DNA from 2 places in the Actinomadura sp. NPDC023710 genome. Region 1 is predicted to be linked to the other one. Evidence: riboswitches for the same ligand, from Rfam matches in the RefSeq annotation. Region 1 holds a riboswitch; the other holds the start of a gene.

Region 1 (7,338 bases):
ACGAACGCAACATCGAGACCAACGCGCAGCTGGAGGCGTCCGGGATCGAGGTCATCCGGATCAGCGGGAGCGAGCTCGGGACGGGGCGGGGCGGTCCCCGCTGCATGTCGTGCCCGATCCTCCGCGAGGAGATCTGAGCCTCGCCCGAGCCGCACGGCTCAAGAGCGGATTTTGTGTTCTTCCCGGCGCCGGGGGCTCAGAGGCGCGCGGCGCCGGGAAGAACCATCAACGCTCGCGATGTCGACGGGGGCACGACATCGCCCGAGCGTTGGAGAGGACCATACAAGGTCGGGCGGGGTTCCTTCCAGGCAGGGTCGCTCTATGCCGGATATGCCCGGCTTCGAGCCACTTCACTCCTGCTTCCGTTGCAGAGGTCTTCGTCCGGCTCGTCGAGCAGGTCCGGAAATGCGGAGAGATCCGGTACGACGGCGTGCGCACCGGCAGGAGCGTCCATCCGGTCGTCGCCGGACGACCTGGGCGTCCGCAGAATGGCCCAGACCGTCGTGGTGCCGTCCTCGTGGCGTACTCCCCAGCCCTCGGACAGGGCCTCGACGATGCCGAGCCCGCGCCCGCCGAGCGAGGACAGCGTTCCCGGGCCGCGACGCGGCTCGGTCATGGCGCCGCCGTCGCTGACCTCCACTTCGAGGAGGTCACCGCGGCACAGCCAGCAGACCTTCACCTGGCCGGACGGCAGCGGCCGCGCGTGCCGCAGAGCGTTGCTGAGCAGCTCGCTGACGATGACACTGGCGTCGTCCACGACCGAGTCGTAGACGCCGGAGTCGGTCAGCTCCGAGCTGAGGCGCCTGCGGGCGACCGCGACGCTGGACGGTGCGTGTGGCAGCAGTACGACGCTCGACGCCCTCACCTCCCCGATACTCCGCTCGCTCGGACGAGTCCCGTCATCACCCTTCCGGTACGTCCGAAATGCCCTGATGGCCATGACGGGAAACCCGAACGGATCAGTTCACCACCTGCACAACGAGTCATCGGCCGTCCGGTCACGGTGATCACCCCCGGGATCGGAATCTCGTCACCAACGGCGACCAACCAAGGATCTATCCAGCCAACGGCGGATTTACTCCTCACACACGCGTTTCGTCCGTCACACCCCGCCGACACCGCACTTCTCCGCACCGTTCCCAGCCTGCCACCCCGCGAGACCGCCGAAAGCGCTGGTCACGCACGTCTCACCGGACCGCCCGGGACGGACTGTCCGCACGGTAAGTAACCGTCCGCTCAGCGCGCCGGACGCAACACGAGGCGCATGCACGTCCCCTCGCCCGCCCGTGCGCCACCTGCGGGTCCGCGCCTTTCGGTGACGGAGAGTAGTCGAGTGGTCTGCTGCTCTTCGGGGATTTCAGCGCCAAAAGTCCCGTTATTGGAAGTTTGGGTGGGTTCGATGTGAGATGTCTCACGTCGAGCGGGATGGGCGGAGATCGTGCCGCCCTGCGCCTCCGTCAGCCGTCTGACGATGTACAGGCCGAGCCCGATTCCGCCGAACCGGCGGCGGTCCCCCGCGTCCCCCTGGACGAACCGCTCGAAGATCCGCTCATGGTCCCCGATCGGGATGCCGATGCCCTCGTCGGAGACCGTGACGACGATGCCCGGGCCCTCGCGGCGGGCCCGCACCCGCACGGTTCCGCCGTCCGGGGAGTACTTGAACGCGTTCTCCAGCAGTTGCCCGAGGACGATGTCGGTGGCCATCGCGTCCCCGCTGCACAGCGGCAGGTCGGGCTCGATCTCCAGCTCCACCCGGTGCAGCGGCGACAGCGAGCGGAACCCGGCGACCACGCCCTCCAGGACGCGGGCGAGGTCGAACGGCTCGATCGTCACGGCCAGCTCGTCGGCCCCGGCGCGGGAGCCGAGCAGCAGGTGCTCGACGAGCCGCCCGAGCGACTGGGCGCGCTCGGCGATGGTGGCGACGGCGGCGCGGCGGTCGGCGTCGGTCAGCTCGTCCCACCGGTTGACCAGCGTGGACGCGAACCCCTGCACGACCGTGATCGGGGTCCGCAGCTCGTGGCTGGTCGTGGCGAGGAACAGGTCCTTGGCCTCCTCCAGCGCCTTGGCCTCCGAGACGTCGCGGAAGTCGACGACCAGCTCGCCGGTCTCCTCGATCTCGGCGGCCAGCACGTTCAGCCACGTGCCCGACTCCAGGCGGAACGTGAGCATCTCGCCGAGCGCGGGCATGTCGAACGGCAGCGGACGCCCGATCGCGTCCTCCGGCGGGATGCCGGTGAGGGTGTGCGCGGCGTTGTTCCAGTGCCGGACGACGAGGTCGTGGTCCAGCACCGCGATGCCGTCGGCGCTGGAGTCGATGACGGCGCGCTCGTGCGCCCGCTGCCGGACGACCTCCGCGTAGGCGACGGCGTTGCCGACCGCGACCCCGGCGTGCCCGGCGAGCAGCTCCAGCAGTTCGAGCTCGGTGTGCCCGACCTTGCGGCCGGAGAACAGCGCGTACATCGCGCCGTACGGCCGGTTCTGCAGGTACGACAGGCCGAGGGCGATCGTGTGCAGGCCGGGCAGCTCCGACCAGATCAGGTCGCCGAGGCGCCGCTCGCCCGTCGCCAGCTTGACGGTCTTGCCCGACCGCAGCAGCTCCCCGACCAGGCTCGGCCGCAGCTCGGCGCACCGGCCGCGCATCCGCTCCGGCAGCCCGGACATGCTGACCAGCCGCAGCCGATCGCCCTCGATCTTGACGAAGCCGCCGGCGTCGGCGCCGGTGAGCTCGATGAGCGCGGCGGTGATCCGGTCGAGCACGACGGCGAGGTCGAGCTCGGCGCCGAGGTCGGCGACGATGTCGTTCAGCCGCCGGACGAGCCGGGCCCGCTCGGTCATGCGGTGCTGGACGATCTCGTCGTCCTCGACCGGGTGGTACACCCCGACCCAGCCGAGCAGCGTGCCGCTCGGATCCTTCAGCAGGCTCGTGTCGATGCGGACGTCGATGAGCCGTCCGCCGCGGTGGAAGCGGCGGGTGGCGATCGAGATCTGCCCGCCGTCGCCGTCGCCCTCGCCGCCGGGCCGGGTGAGGAGCCGCTCCTGGACGGCGTTGTGCTCGGCCTTCAGCTCGTCGGGGACGATCGGCGGGACCCGGCCGAGCACCTCCTCGGCGGTCCAGCCGAACATGCGCTCGGCCGCCGGGTTCCACACGGTGACCCGGTGCCGCTGGTCCACGGCTACGATCGCGTCGGCGGCGCTCTCGATGACGGCCCGCGCGATCGGATCGTGCACGTGCTGATACACGTCTGTCATCGTGCCACCGCACTCCGGCCTGCCGCCGGGCAACTTGCGCCGAAACTTGCTTTCGACCCAAACCTTACCGTCTGGTAAGCCTGCCGATGAGCAGGGCCGCGACCCCTGCGACCAGGAACGACAGCAGCGAGGCGCTCATCCACGTCTGCGGCGTGACGTGCAGCGCGTCCCGGACGTCCGACCAGAACGCGGTCCAGCGGGCGACCGTGCCCGGGTTGACGAGCTGGTAGACGACGAACCCGATCGCCCATGCCGCGATCATGCCCCAGCGGGACGGCGCGGTCCGCGAGACGTCCCAGCCGCCCGCCCGGCGGCGGCCGAGGAAGAAGTCGGCGGCGAGGACGCCGAGCATCGGCACGAACACCGATCCGATCAGTGACAGGAAGCCGGCGTAGTCGCCGATGTCCAGGACCAGCGCGAGCACGGTGATGCCGATGCCGAGCGCGACGCTCAGCACCCGGCGGTCGGCCCGGGGGAACAGGTTCTGGATCGACACCGCGGTGGAGTAGGTGTCGGCGAACGACTGGTCGGCCTCCCGCAGCACGAACACCGCGAAGAACACCACGCCCAGCGAGGCGCCGAGGAACGGGTCGAAGATCTTGCCCGAGTCGCCCGCGACCAGCGCCAGCGCGAGCAGCCCGAGGACGTAGGCGACGATCTGCGTGACGGAGTAGCCGACGGCCGCGGCGCCGAACGCCCCGCGCTCGGTGCGCGCGTGCCGGGTGTAGTCGGCGGCGACCGGGACCCAGGAGATCGACACGGCGAGCGCGGCGTCCGCGCCGAGCCAGAACCCGCCCCACGAGCCCTGCGTCAGGTCGGGCAGCGGCTCCCGGACGAGCCGGACGTAGAAGTACACGAGCGCGATCGCCACCGCGACGGTCACGTAGCGGCGCAGCAACCGCACCGAGCCGAGCGGCCAGACCGTCAGCACGGTCGTGACCGCGCCGGCGGCGACCACGTAGCCCCAGCGCGGGACGCCGTCCCACAGCTCGCGGGCGGCGTCGGCGATGACGATCAGCTCGAAGGTGCCCCACCCGACGAGCTGGGCGATGTTGAGGACGGTCGGCGCGTACGACAGCTTCGCGCCGAACAGGCCGCGCAGCAGCACCATTGCGGGCTGCCCGGTGCGCGCGCCCGGCACGGCGGCGAGGCCGAGCATCAGCCCGCCGAGGATCGTCCCGACGGCCATCGCGACGATGCCCGCCATGATCGAGATCGTCGGCCGGCCGTCGGCGTCCGGCGCGAGGACGGTGTAGGCGCCGGAGAAGGCCAGAAGGCTGACGCCGAGGTTCCCCCAGAAGGCGCTCTGGTCCCAGAATCCGAGGACCTTGGGGGCCGGCTCGTCGAGGGTGTACGGGACCTCGTCGCGGGCGCGCTCGCCCTGAGGGCGCTTGTCGACATCGGACGTCACGGGACACGCTCCCTACGCCGGCATTACCCGGACAGGTTCATGCGGTCGGCGACGCCTTGGAGGCCGCCCTCTCAGCCCGGCTGTGGCCCGAGCTCCCGCGGTTATCGGTCAGGCCCGATCGTACAACCGCCCGTCACGCCCTAAAAGAGGGCATCCGGGTCAGATCACACAACATCCGTTAGATCACGCGACGTAGGGCGGGCCGTCCCCCGCACCCTCCATCGGGCGCCCGGCCTCGGCCCACCCGTGCATGCCGTCGTCGACGTTCCTCGCCAGCCACCCCGCCTGGTTCAAGGCGGACGTGACCTGCGCGGACCGTGCCCCGGACCGGCAGATCACATAGACCTCCCGGTCGCGCGGGACCTCCCCCGCGCGGTCGCCGAGCTGGCGCATGGGGATGTGGACCGCCGCGGGCGCGTGGCCCGCGTCCCACTCGTCCTGTTCCCGGACGTCCAGCAGGTAGCCGTCCTGCGGAACGTCCGCGGCGACCACGGCCGGTACGTCTTCCCCGAAATTCATCACACCCCCCATGGAACCGCGCGAAGCCCCCCTGCGTCGAATCACGCATGCGGTATCGGACGCTCCTTTTGGCAGCGCCCGGGCTGGCCATGCTCCTGTCCACGGCCGCCTGCGGCGACGAACAGGCAAACGGAAACTCCGCCGGAGCACCTTCGGGCACGACATCCGTGCAGCCGTCCGGCTCACCGGCGGACACGCTGACCGTGCAGGTCAAGGCCTCCAAGGAGGCGCCCGCCAAGACCTGGCGGCTGACCTGCGACCCGCCCGGCGGCGACCATCCCGAGGCGGCGGGCGCCTGCGCGGCGCTCACCAAGGTCAAGGAACCCTTCACACCCGTCCCCAAGGACCAGATGTGCACCAAGATCTACGGCGGTCCGGAGATCGCCACGGTCAAGGGCACCTGGCAGGGCAAGCAGATCGACACCACGTTCACCCGCGACGACGGCTGCCAGCTGCACCGCTGGAGCCAGATCGGCCCGGTCTTCGGGAACGTCCCGAAGGTCCGCTGACCCCGTCCCGACCCATCTCGATCCATCCGGACGAGCCATCCCCGTTCCGGCTCCGTTCACGACCCGAAGGCCAGGCCCCGGCGCCCGCCGGGGCCTGACCCGTCTCACTGCGCGTGCGGCCGCCGGTCAGAGCCAGCCGCCGATGCTGCGGTTCTGGGAGACGGCGGTGTCGAACGCCAGCGGGCAGGCCAGCACGAGCGTGCGCATCGGCTCCTGCAACTGGACGTGCATGCGCAGGACGTAGCGGTCGGCCCCGGTGAACACCTGGGAGAGGAACTCGCCCATCCCGTCGAAGCCGCGCTGGATGCGGGCGAGCTCCTGCTGCTGCCAGTCGGTGATCCGGCCGCTCAGCAGCTCGTAGTAGCCGATCTGCCGCTCGTGCGGGTCGAGGATCTCCCAGCCGCGCATCGCCCGCTTGCGCAGGTGCCCGACCAGCCCGCCGTGCGGGGTCAGGATCTGCATCCGGGGCGTGCCCATGAACCCGTACGGCTTGTGGAACAGGAAGTACGGCATGCCGTCCGGACGGAAGATCGACAGCTTGCGCTCGGCCTTGGTCTGGCTGCCCTGGTTCATGACGCGCAGGGCCTTCTTCGCGCCGCTCACACCCTCCTCCCGGACGTACGCCGCGGGCTGCCCCTGCGGGCTCCAGATCGTGTAGTTCGCCTCGGTGGAGAAGAACTGCGCCGGCTGGTCGTAGACGAGGATCGGCGACCCGTACAGGTCGGCGGGCTGCTGCGGCGGCGGCTGGTGGTGCTGCGGATGCTGCGGCATGGGGTAGCCGCCCTGCTGCGGTGCCGGGTAACCGCCCTGCTGGGGTGCCGGGTAACCGGGCGCCTGCGGCGGACGGCCGTAGCCGGGAGGCGGGCCCTGAGGCGGGTACGGCGGAGCGGGCGGAGGCGCGCCGTAGGGCGGCGGCGGGGCGCCGTGACCAGGGCCGCCGGGCGGGAAGGGTGGGGGTGGGGGGTATCCCATGGCGGCTCCTGAGAACGCGATCACCGCAGTCGACGCGCGACAGGATACGCCCGGGCCCTCCGGCCCACGGCCGGATTCGCCCGGCGCTACTTGAGGAGGCGGGACATGCGGCGGTCGGCGAGCGGCTTGCCGCCCGTCTGGCAGGTGGGGCAGTACTGGAGCGCGGAGTCGGCGAACGACACCTCGCGGACCGTGTCCCCGCACACCGGGCATTTCTGCCCGGCGCGCCCGTGCACCCGCAGGCCGGTCTTCTTCTCGCCCTTGAGGTCCTGCGCTTCGAGGCCGCGCGAGCGCTCCACCGCGTCCCGCAGCGTGGTGACGATCGCCTCGTGCAGGACGGCGACGTCCTCCTCGGTCAGCGAGGAAGCGATCTTGAACGGGGACATCCTGGCGACGTGCAGCACCTCGTCGGAGTAGGCGTTGCCGATCCCGGCGATCACCTTCTGGTCGCGCAGCAGGCCCTTGATCTGGCCGCGCTTGCCGTTGACGATCCCGGCCAGGGCCGCGGTGGTGAACGACTCGTCCAGCGGGTCGGGGCCGAGGGACGCCACGCCGGGCACGTCGTCGGGGTCGCGGACGACGTAGACGGCGAGCCCCTTCTTGGTGCCGGCCTCGGTGAGGTCGAAGCCCGAGCCGTCGTCCAGGTGCACGCGCAGGGCGAGCGGGTTCTTCCCCCCG
Region 2 (7,338 bases), on a different contig from region 1:
CGTGCTCGTCAACCACTGGCCGCTCGTCCGCGAGCCCACCCGCGTCCTCTGGTACCCCGAGTTCGCCCAGTGGTGCGGCACCGAGCGCACCGCCGACTGGCACAGCCGGTTCGGCGCGGTGTCCGTCGTCTACGGGCACCTGCACATTCCCCGGACGATCTGGACCGGCGGCGTCCCGCACATCGAGGTGTCGGTCGGGTACCCGCGCGAGTGGCGCCGGCGGGCCGACGCGCCGCGCGGCCCCCGCCGCGTCCTGCCCGCCCCCGAGGCGGACTGACCGGGTCCTAGCGGGCCGCGCCCGGCGCCACGCCGGTGGCGGCGAGCGCCAGCAGCCGGGCGGCGGCGTCCGGGTCCCGCTCGGCGACCGTCGCGATCGCGCCCGCCAGCCTCAGCACGTCGCCGAACGCCGCGTCGGCGGGCGCGTCCCCGGCGCGCTGCGCGCGGGCGAGCAGCGCCTCGCCCGCCTCGGACATCGCCGCGCGGGAGCCGGAGGGGTCGAGCCGGGGGTCGCGCAGCGACACCATCGCCGAGGCCGCCATGCCGGGGAACGCGGTGATCTCCGAGACGAACGTCCGCAGCCAGGCCAGCAGGGCCTCGTCGGGGGAGGGGGAGTCCAGCAGGTCGCGGGCGGCCGAGGCCAGCCCCGTGTAGACGTCGGCGAGCAGGGCCTCCAGGAGGTCCTGGCGGGTGGGGAAGTGGCGGTAGAGCGTGCCGATGCCGACACCCGCGAGCCGCGCGACGCCTTCGAGCGAGGCGCCCGCCCCCTGGCGCTGGAAGGTCTCCCGCGCCGCGGCGAGCAGCCGCGCGCGGTTGCGGCGCACGTCGGCCCGCACCGGGCGCGCCTTCGGCGTGTCGTCGCTGGTCACGTGGGTCGTCGATCCTTCCCGGGTGGAACGGGCCTGCGGCGATCGGGAGGATCCGCGGCTTTTGGAACGGTCCCTCGATCCTATCCGCGCCGTTGCCCCGGCCTGCGCCCGGACGCGCCGGACGCGCCCGGACACGGACCGGGCCCGCCGCGCACGGTGCACGGCGGGCCCTGTGCTCTTCCCGGCGTTCCTGTGGTGCTGCGGCCGGTCAGGCGTCGGCGGACGAGACCGGGAGGTTCACCCGGCCGCCGGCGGCCCTGAACTCCTCGGCCTTCTCCCGCATCCCCGCGGCGAGGGCCTCCCCGTCGGCGAGGCCGCGCTCGGCCGCGAACCGCCGCACGTCCTGCGTGATCTTCATGGAGCAGAAGTGCGGGCCGCACATCGAGCAGAAGTGCGCGGTCTTCGCCGGCGCCGCCGGCAGCGTCGCGTCATGGAAGGCGCGGGCGGTGCCGGGGTCCAGGGACAGGTTGAACTGGTCCTCCCAGCGGAAGTCGAACCGCGCCTCCGACAGCGCGTCGTCCCACGCCTGCGCGCCCGGATGGCCCTTGGCGAGATCGGCGGCGTGCGCGGCGATCTTGTAGGCGATCACGCCGGCCTTGACGTCCTCGCGGTCCGGCAGCCCGAGATGCTCCTTCGGCGTGACGTAGCAGAGCATCGCGGTGCCGTGCCAGCCGATCATCGCGGCGCCGATCGCCGAGGTGATGTGGTCGTAGCCGGGCGCGATGTCGGTGGTCAGCGGCCCGAGCGTGTAGAACGGCGCGCCGTCGCACCACTCCTGCTGCAGGTCCACGTTCTCCTTGATCTTGTGCATCGGGACGTGCCCGGGGCCCTCGTTCATCACCTGGTTGCCGAACCGCGCCGCGATCCGCGTCAGGTCGCCCTGGGTGCGCAGCTCGGCGAACTGGGCCTCGTCGTTGGCGTCCGCGACGGAGCCGGGACGCAGCCCGTCCCCGAGCGACCAGGTCACGTCGTAGGCGGCGAAGATCTCGCAGAGCTCCTCGAAGCGGGTGTAGAGGAAGTTCTCCTCGTGGTGCGCCAGGCACCAGGCCGCCATGATCGATCCGCCCCGCGACACGATCCCCGTCTTGCGCCGTGCCGTCAGCGGCACGTAGGACAGCAGCACCCCGGCGTGGACGGTCATGTAGTCCACGCCCTGCTCCGCCTGCTCGATGACGGTGTCGCGGAAGACCTCGTAGGTGAGTTCCGCCGGGTCGCCGCCGACCTTCTCCACCGCCTGGTACAGCGGGACGGTCCCGACCGGCACGGGCGAGTTGCGCAGGATCCACTCGCGCGTGGTGTGGATGTCGCGGCCGGTCGACAGGTCCATGATCGTGTCGGCGCCCCAGCGGGTCGCCCACGTCATCTTCTCGACCTCGTCCTCGATCGAGGACGCGACGGCCGAGTTGCCGATGTTGGCGTTGACCTTGACCAGGAAGTCGCGCCCGATGACCATCGGCTCGATCTCGGGATGGTTGACGTTGGCGGGCAGCACCGCGCGGCCGGCGGCCAGCGCGTCCCGGACGAACTCCGGGGCCACGCCCTCGCGCAGCGCGGCGAACTCCATCTCCGGCGTGATCTCCCCGCGCCGCGCGTAGGCGCGCTGGGTCACCGCGCCGCCGGTGGCGCGCCGCGGCCGCCGCGGCAGGACGCCCTCGCCGTCGGCCTGGGGGAGGCGGTCTCCCCCGCCCGCGGGGACGGCAGGGGCCGGGGACCGGCGCCCGTCGTCCTCGGGGCGCGCCGCCCGGCCCTGGTAGGGGGCGGTGTCGCCGCGCTCGGCGATCCAGGACTCCCGCAGCGGCGGCAGCCCCCTGCGCACGTCGGTCTCCTGCTCGGGATCGGTGGACGGCCCGGACGTGTCGTACAGGACGACGACGTCGCCGTTGGTCAGCGGCACCTCCCGCATCGGGACCCGGATCTCCGGGCGCGAGCCCTGGAGGTAGGTCTTGCGGGCAGCTGGAACCACAGGTTCGGTCATGACGACTCGATCTCTCCCTACGCCGGCATTACCCGGTCAGGTTCATGCGGTCAGCGGCCGTCCCAGCCGCTATCTCAGCCCGGTACGCCGGGCCCCCGCGATCTGTCGCCCACGACGTTAACCCGCGCGGCCCCGCTTGCCGCAACCGCCGTCCATGGGCTAGAACGCGCCCGCGCGGATCGCGACGGGCAGGGCGAGGGCCAGGGTGCGGAGGGGGTCCGGGGCGGACGGCGACCGCTCCAACTCCATCCGGGCCTCAGCGCCGTCGCCGTCGCCGATGCGCAGCGTGGCTGAGTGCCGGCCGTCGATGCCGGTGACGACGTGGCCGTCGCCGGTCGCGCGGGTGCTGCCGAGGAGCATCCCGCCGGCGGTGTGGAAGGACGGCTCGCGCCGGCCGCGCAGGAATCCGAGGGGGCGGCCGTCCGCGTCGAGGACGCGCACGCGGTCGCGGCCCGGCAGCCGGGACGGGCCCCGGAACACCAGCAGCGCGGCGGCGTGGGGGTCGCACAGCACGATGGTCCGCCCGCCGCGCCGGCCGCTGGCCACGGCGAGGACCGCGCCGCCGCGCCGGTCGCGGTACCGGCCCCTGCCGTCCACGACCAGGTGGCGGGCCTGGGCCAGGGCGCCGTCCGCGGGCGGCGGCACCTCCTCGCCCTCATCGTCGACGACGCGCCAGGCGGCGCCGAGGATGCCCGTGGTCGCGGTCCGGACGGCCGGGAGCCATCCGGACGGGAGCGACCCGCCGGCGAGCAGCGCCACCGCGTTCCCGTCGACCTCGGCGACGGCCGCGGCGACCGGCGCCTGCTCCGGGTCGAGCCAGAGCGTCCATACCGGGTCGCCGACGGGCCACCTGATCCCTACCGCGTCCACGGCTCCGGCCGGGACGGCCGCCACCCGCCTGCCGCGGCGGAGGACCACCCCCTCCTCGCCGATGCTCACGATGAGGCGGGTCCGGTGGAGCCGGGCCGCCCAGAGGACGGCGGCGAGGGCGGCGAGCAGGCAGCCGCCGCCGCAGGGCGGCAGGATCTGGCGGGCCTTGTCCGGATCGAGGATTCCGGTGCCGGGGCGGGTCGCCAGGACGAGGGCCGCGCCGGCCGCGAGCGCGGCGAGAAGGGCGCGGAACGGCCATCGGTAGGCTCGCGCGCCGAGCGTCATCCGGAGTCCGGGCGAGGGGACGGCAGGCGGGGGGACGGACAACTGTCGGCCCTTCGTGACGGGGTCTGCAGAACTATAGGGCGGGCCTCCGGCCCCGCAGGCGCCGCCGGGAAAGATCATTCGCGTGGGCGCGGGCCGCGGTGCGCGGATCACGCGAGTGGGGGAGAATGAGCGCGTGGTGACGGTGCCCCGGGGCGATGTGACGGTGAGGGACGCCCTGGCGGCGTCGGCGCTCGCGGGGGCGGCGGCGGCCGCCGCCGTGCTGTGGCCGGGCGTCCGGGCACTGGACGCGCCGGGCGTGCTGCTGCTGGTGGCGGCGCACGTCCCGCTCGCAGTGATCCGGCGGTGGCCGGCCCCGGGCCTGCTGGCGCTGGTGGCCCTGGTGCTGCCCTACCACCTGGCGCAGTACCAGCACCACGCGCTGGTGCCCGCCGAGGTGATCGCGCTGTTCGCCTACGCGGTGCTCGGGCGCCGGGTGCGGATCGTCCTCGGCGTCGTCGCGTCCCTGCTCGGCGTCTGCGTGGTCGGCATGGCGATGCGGGCGGGGGGCGGCTCCCTGCGCGAGCAGATCGCGGTCATCGAGGCCGTGGTGTCGGTCGTCATCGCCGTCCAGGTGTGGCGGGTGCACCGGGCGCGGCTCGCGACGATCACCGAGCGGGCCGAGCGGGCCGAGCGCACGCGGGAGGAGGAGGCGCGGCGGCGGGTCGCCGAGGAGCGCCTGCGGATCGCCCGCGACCTGCACGACCTCCTCGCCCACAGCATCACCCTGATCGGCGTGCAGGCCGGCGCCGCGGCCCACCTCGCGCGCGGGGACCGGCCGCTCGACCGGGAGGAGCTGGCCGACGCGCTCGCCTCCATCGCCTCGACGTGCCGGGACGCGCGGACCGAGCTGCGCGGCACGCTCCAGGTCCTGCGCGGTACCGACGTCGGCACCCCCGGGACGCTGCCGGGGCCCCGCGCCGTCGCCGGCCTCGTGGACGCGGCGCGCAGCAGCGGGATCGACATCGACCTGCGGGACGGGGACGTCGGGACGCTGCCCCCGGAGACGGGGGTCGCCGCGTACCGGATCGTCCAGGAGGCCCTGACCAACGTGGTCAAGCACGCCGATGCGAAGCGCGCGACGGTGAGCCTGGCACGCGACGGCGGGGGGCTCGTCGTCCGGGTCGCCGACGACGGCGGGGGGCCGTCCGGCGGACCGCCCGAGGGGTTCGGGATCCTCGGAATGATCGAGCGGGCGCGCAGCGTGGGCGGGACGTTGGACGCGGGTCCGGGCGAGTCCGGCGGGTTCGTCGTCACCGCCTTCCTCCCGCTCGTGGACGCCGTCGCCCCGCGCCAGGCGTGACGTGCGCCCGGCGGAATCCGGTGGCACCCGTTAGCCGGGAACCTCCCGACTCCGACGCGGACACCGCCGGGGGGCTTTCCACCCCTTACGGATAGGGTCAGGATCAAGGGGACCAGGGGAGGCAACGTCGGTGAGCACTTTGCAGGAGGCCCCGCAGGACCGGATCTTGACGGTGCCGAACGTCCTGAGCCTCACCCGGCTCCTGGGCGTCCCGCTGTTCCTGTGGCTCGTCCTGATCGAGGCGGACTGGTGGGCGCTCGGCCTGCTGGTGTTCGCGGGCCTGTCGGACTGGCTGGACGGGAAGCTGGCGCGGGCGTTCAACCAGACGAGCAAGCTCGGCATGGTCCTCGACCCGGCCGCCGACCGCCTCTACATCCTGGCCACGCTCGTCGGGCTCACCATCCGCGACATCATCCCGCTGTGGCTGGTGCTCGCGCTCGTCGCCCGCGAGGTGGCGATCCTGCCGATCGCGCCGATCGTGCGGCGGCTCGGATACGGCGGCACGCTGCCCGTGCACTTCATCGGCAAGGCGGCGACGATGTGCCTGCTGTACTCCTTCCCGCTGCTGCTGCTCGGCGACCACGACGGCGGCGCGGGCACCGCGGCGCGGGTCGTCGGATGGGCCTTCGCCGGCTGGGGGACCGCCCTGTACTGGTGGGCGGCCGTCCTCTACTGGGTGCAGACGCGGCAACTGCTGCTGGCCGGCCGCGCCTCACCGCCCCCGGCCTCCGGGCCGGGCCCCGCGTCCAGGACGGGCGATCCGGGCGCGGAACCGCCGGCCGGCGACCAGAAGGGAGCTGAGACCCCCCGATGAAGGCCGTCGTGATGGCGGGAGGCGAGGGGACGCGGCTGCGTCCGATGACCGCCAACCAGCCGAAGCCGCTGCTGCCGCTCGTCAACCGGCCGATCATGGAGCACGTGCTGCGGCTGCTGAAGAAGCACGGGTTCGGCGAGACCGTCGTCACCGTCCAGTTCCTGGCCGCGCTGATCCGCAACTACTTCGGCGACGGCGAGGAGCTCGGCATGTCGCTGAGCTACGCGACCGAGGAGGTCCCGCTCGGCACCGCCGGCAGCGTCAAGAACGCCGAGGAGGCGCTGCGCGACGACCGCTTCCTGGTGATCTCGGGGGACGCGCTCACCGACATCGACCTGACCGACATGGTGCGGTTCCACGAGGAGAACGACGCCCTCGTCACCATCGGGCTCAAGCGCGTCCCGAACCCCCTGGAGTTCGGGATCATCATCGTGGACGACGCGGGCCGCGTGCAGCGGTTCCTGGAGAAGCCCACCTGGGGCCAGGTCTTCTCCGACACCGTCAACACCGGCATCTACGTGATGGAGCCGGAGGTGCTGGAGCACGTCGCGGAGGGCGAGCCGGTCGACTGGTCGGGGGACGTCTTCCCGAAGCTGCTCGCCGAGGGCGCCCGCCTGTTCGGGTACGTGGCCGACTGCTACTGGGAGGACGTCGGCACGCACGAGAGCTACCTCAAGGCCCAGGCGGACATGCTGTCCGGGCTGGTCGGCATCGACCTGGACGGCTTCGAGATGTCGCCGGGCGTGTGGGTCGCCGAGGGCGCGGAGGTGGACGCCGAGGCCGTCCTCAAGGGGCCGCTCTACATCGGCGACTACGCGAAGGTCGAGGCGGGCGTCGAGCTGCGCGAGTTCACCGTGCTCGGCAGCAACGTCGTCGTCAAGGAGGGCGCGTTCCTGCACCGCGCCATCGTCCACGACAACGTGTTCGTCGCGCCGTCCACGAACCTGCGGGGCTGCGTCGTCGGCAAGAACACCGACATCATGGCCGGGGCCCGCGTGGAGGAGGGCGCCGTCATCGGGGACGAGTGCGTCATCGAGGCCGAGGCGTACGTGTCCAGCGGCGTGAAGGTGTACCCGTTCAAGACCATCGAGGCCGGCGCCGTCGTCAACACCAGCGTGATCTGGGAGTCGCGTGGGCAGCGCAACCTGTTCGGGCCGCGGGGGGTGTCCGGCCTCGTCAACGTGGA

What was found. A riboswitch is a leader RNA that binds a small molecule or an ion and turns the genes downstream of it on or off. The one in region 1 is predicted to bind thiamine pyrophosphate.
Region 2: linked by a shared signal. The riboswitch ahead of thiC (phosphomethylpyrimidine synthase ThiC) and the one ahead of AB0H37_RS15695 (cytosine permease) in region 1 are both predicted to bind thiamine pyrophosphate.

The regions. Positions count from the first base shown of each region.
Region 1 is NZ_JBFAGB010000012.1:4,075-11,412, reverse strand. Features, by position in the region: gene AB0H37_RS15710 (arginine deiminase) at 1-137, shown strand, start outside; gene AB0H37_RS15705 (ATP-binding protein) at 320-865, opposite strand; gene AB0H37_RS15700 (PAS domain-containing protein) at 1,237-3,249, opposite strand; gene AB0H37_RS15695 (cytosine permease) at 3,314-4,660, opposite strand; TPP riboswitch at 4,653-4,769, opposite strand; gene AB0H37_RS15690 (rhodanese-like domain-containing protein) at 4,844-5,179, opposite strand; gene AB0H37_RS15685 (SSI family serine proteinase inhibitor) at 5,347-5,688, shown strand; gene AB0H37_RS15680 (hypothetical protein) at 5,815-6,660, opposite strand; gene AB0H37_RS15675 (DNA-formamidopyrimidine glycosylase family protein) at 6,747-7,338, opposite strand, start outside.
Region 2 is NZ_JBFAGB010000020.1:54,453-61,790, forward strand. Features, by position in the region: gene AB0H37_RS23255 (metallophosphoesterase) at 1-277, shown strand, start outside; gene AB0H37_RS23260 (TetR/AcrR family transcriptional regulator) at 285-866, opposite strand; gene thiC (phosphomethylpyrimidine synthase ThiC) at 1,075-2,841, opposite strand; TPP riboswitch at 2,837-2,950, opposite strand; gene AB0H37_RS23270 (hypothetical protein) at 3,001-3,996, opposite strand; gene AB0H37_RS23275 (histidine kinase) at 4,175-5,338, shown strand; gene AB0H37_RS23280 (CDP-alcohol phosphatidyltransferase family protein) at 5,469-6,152, shown strand; gene AB0H37_RS23285 (mannose-1-phosphate guanyltransferase) at 6,149-7,338, shown strand, end outside.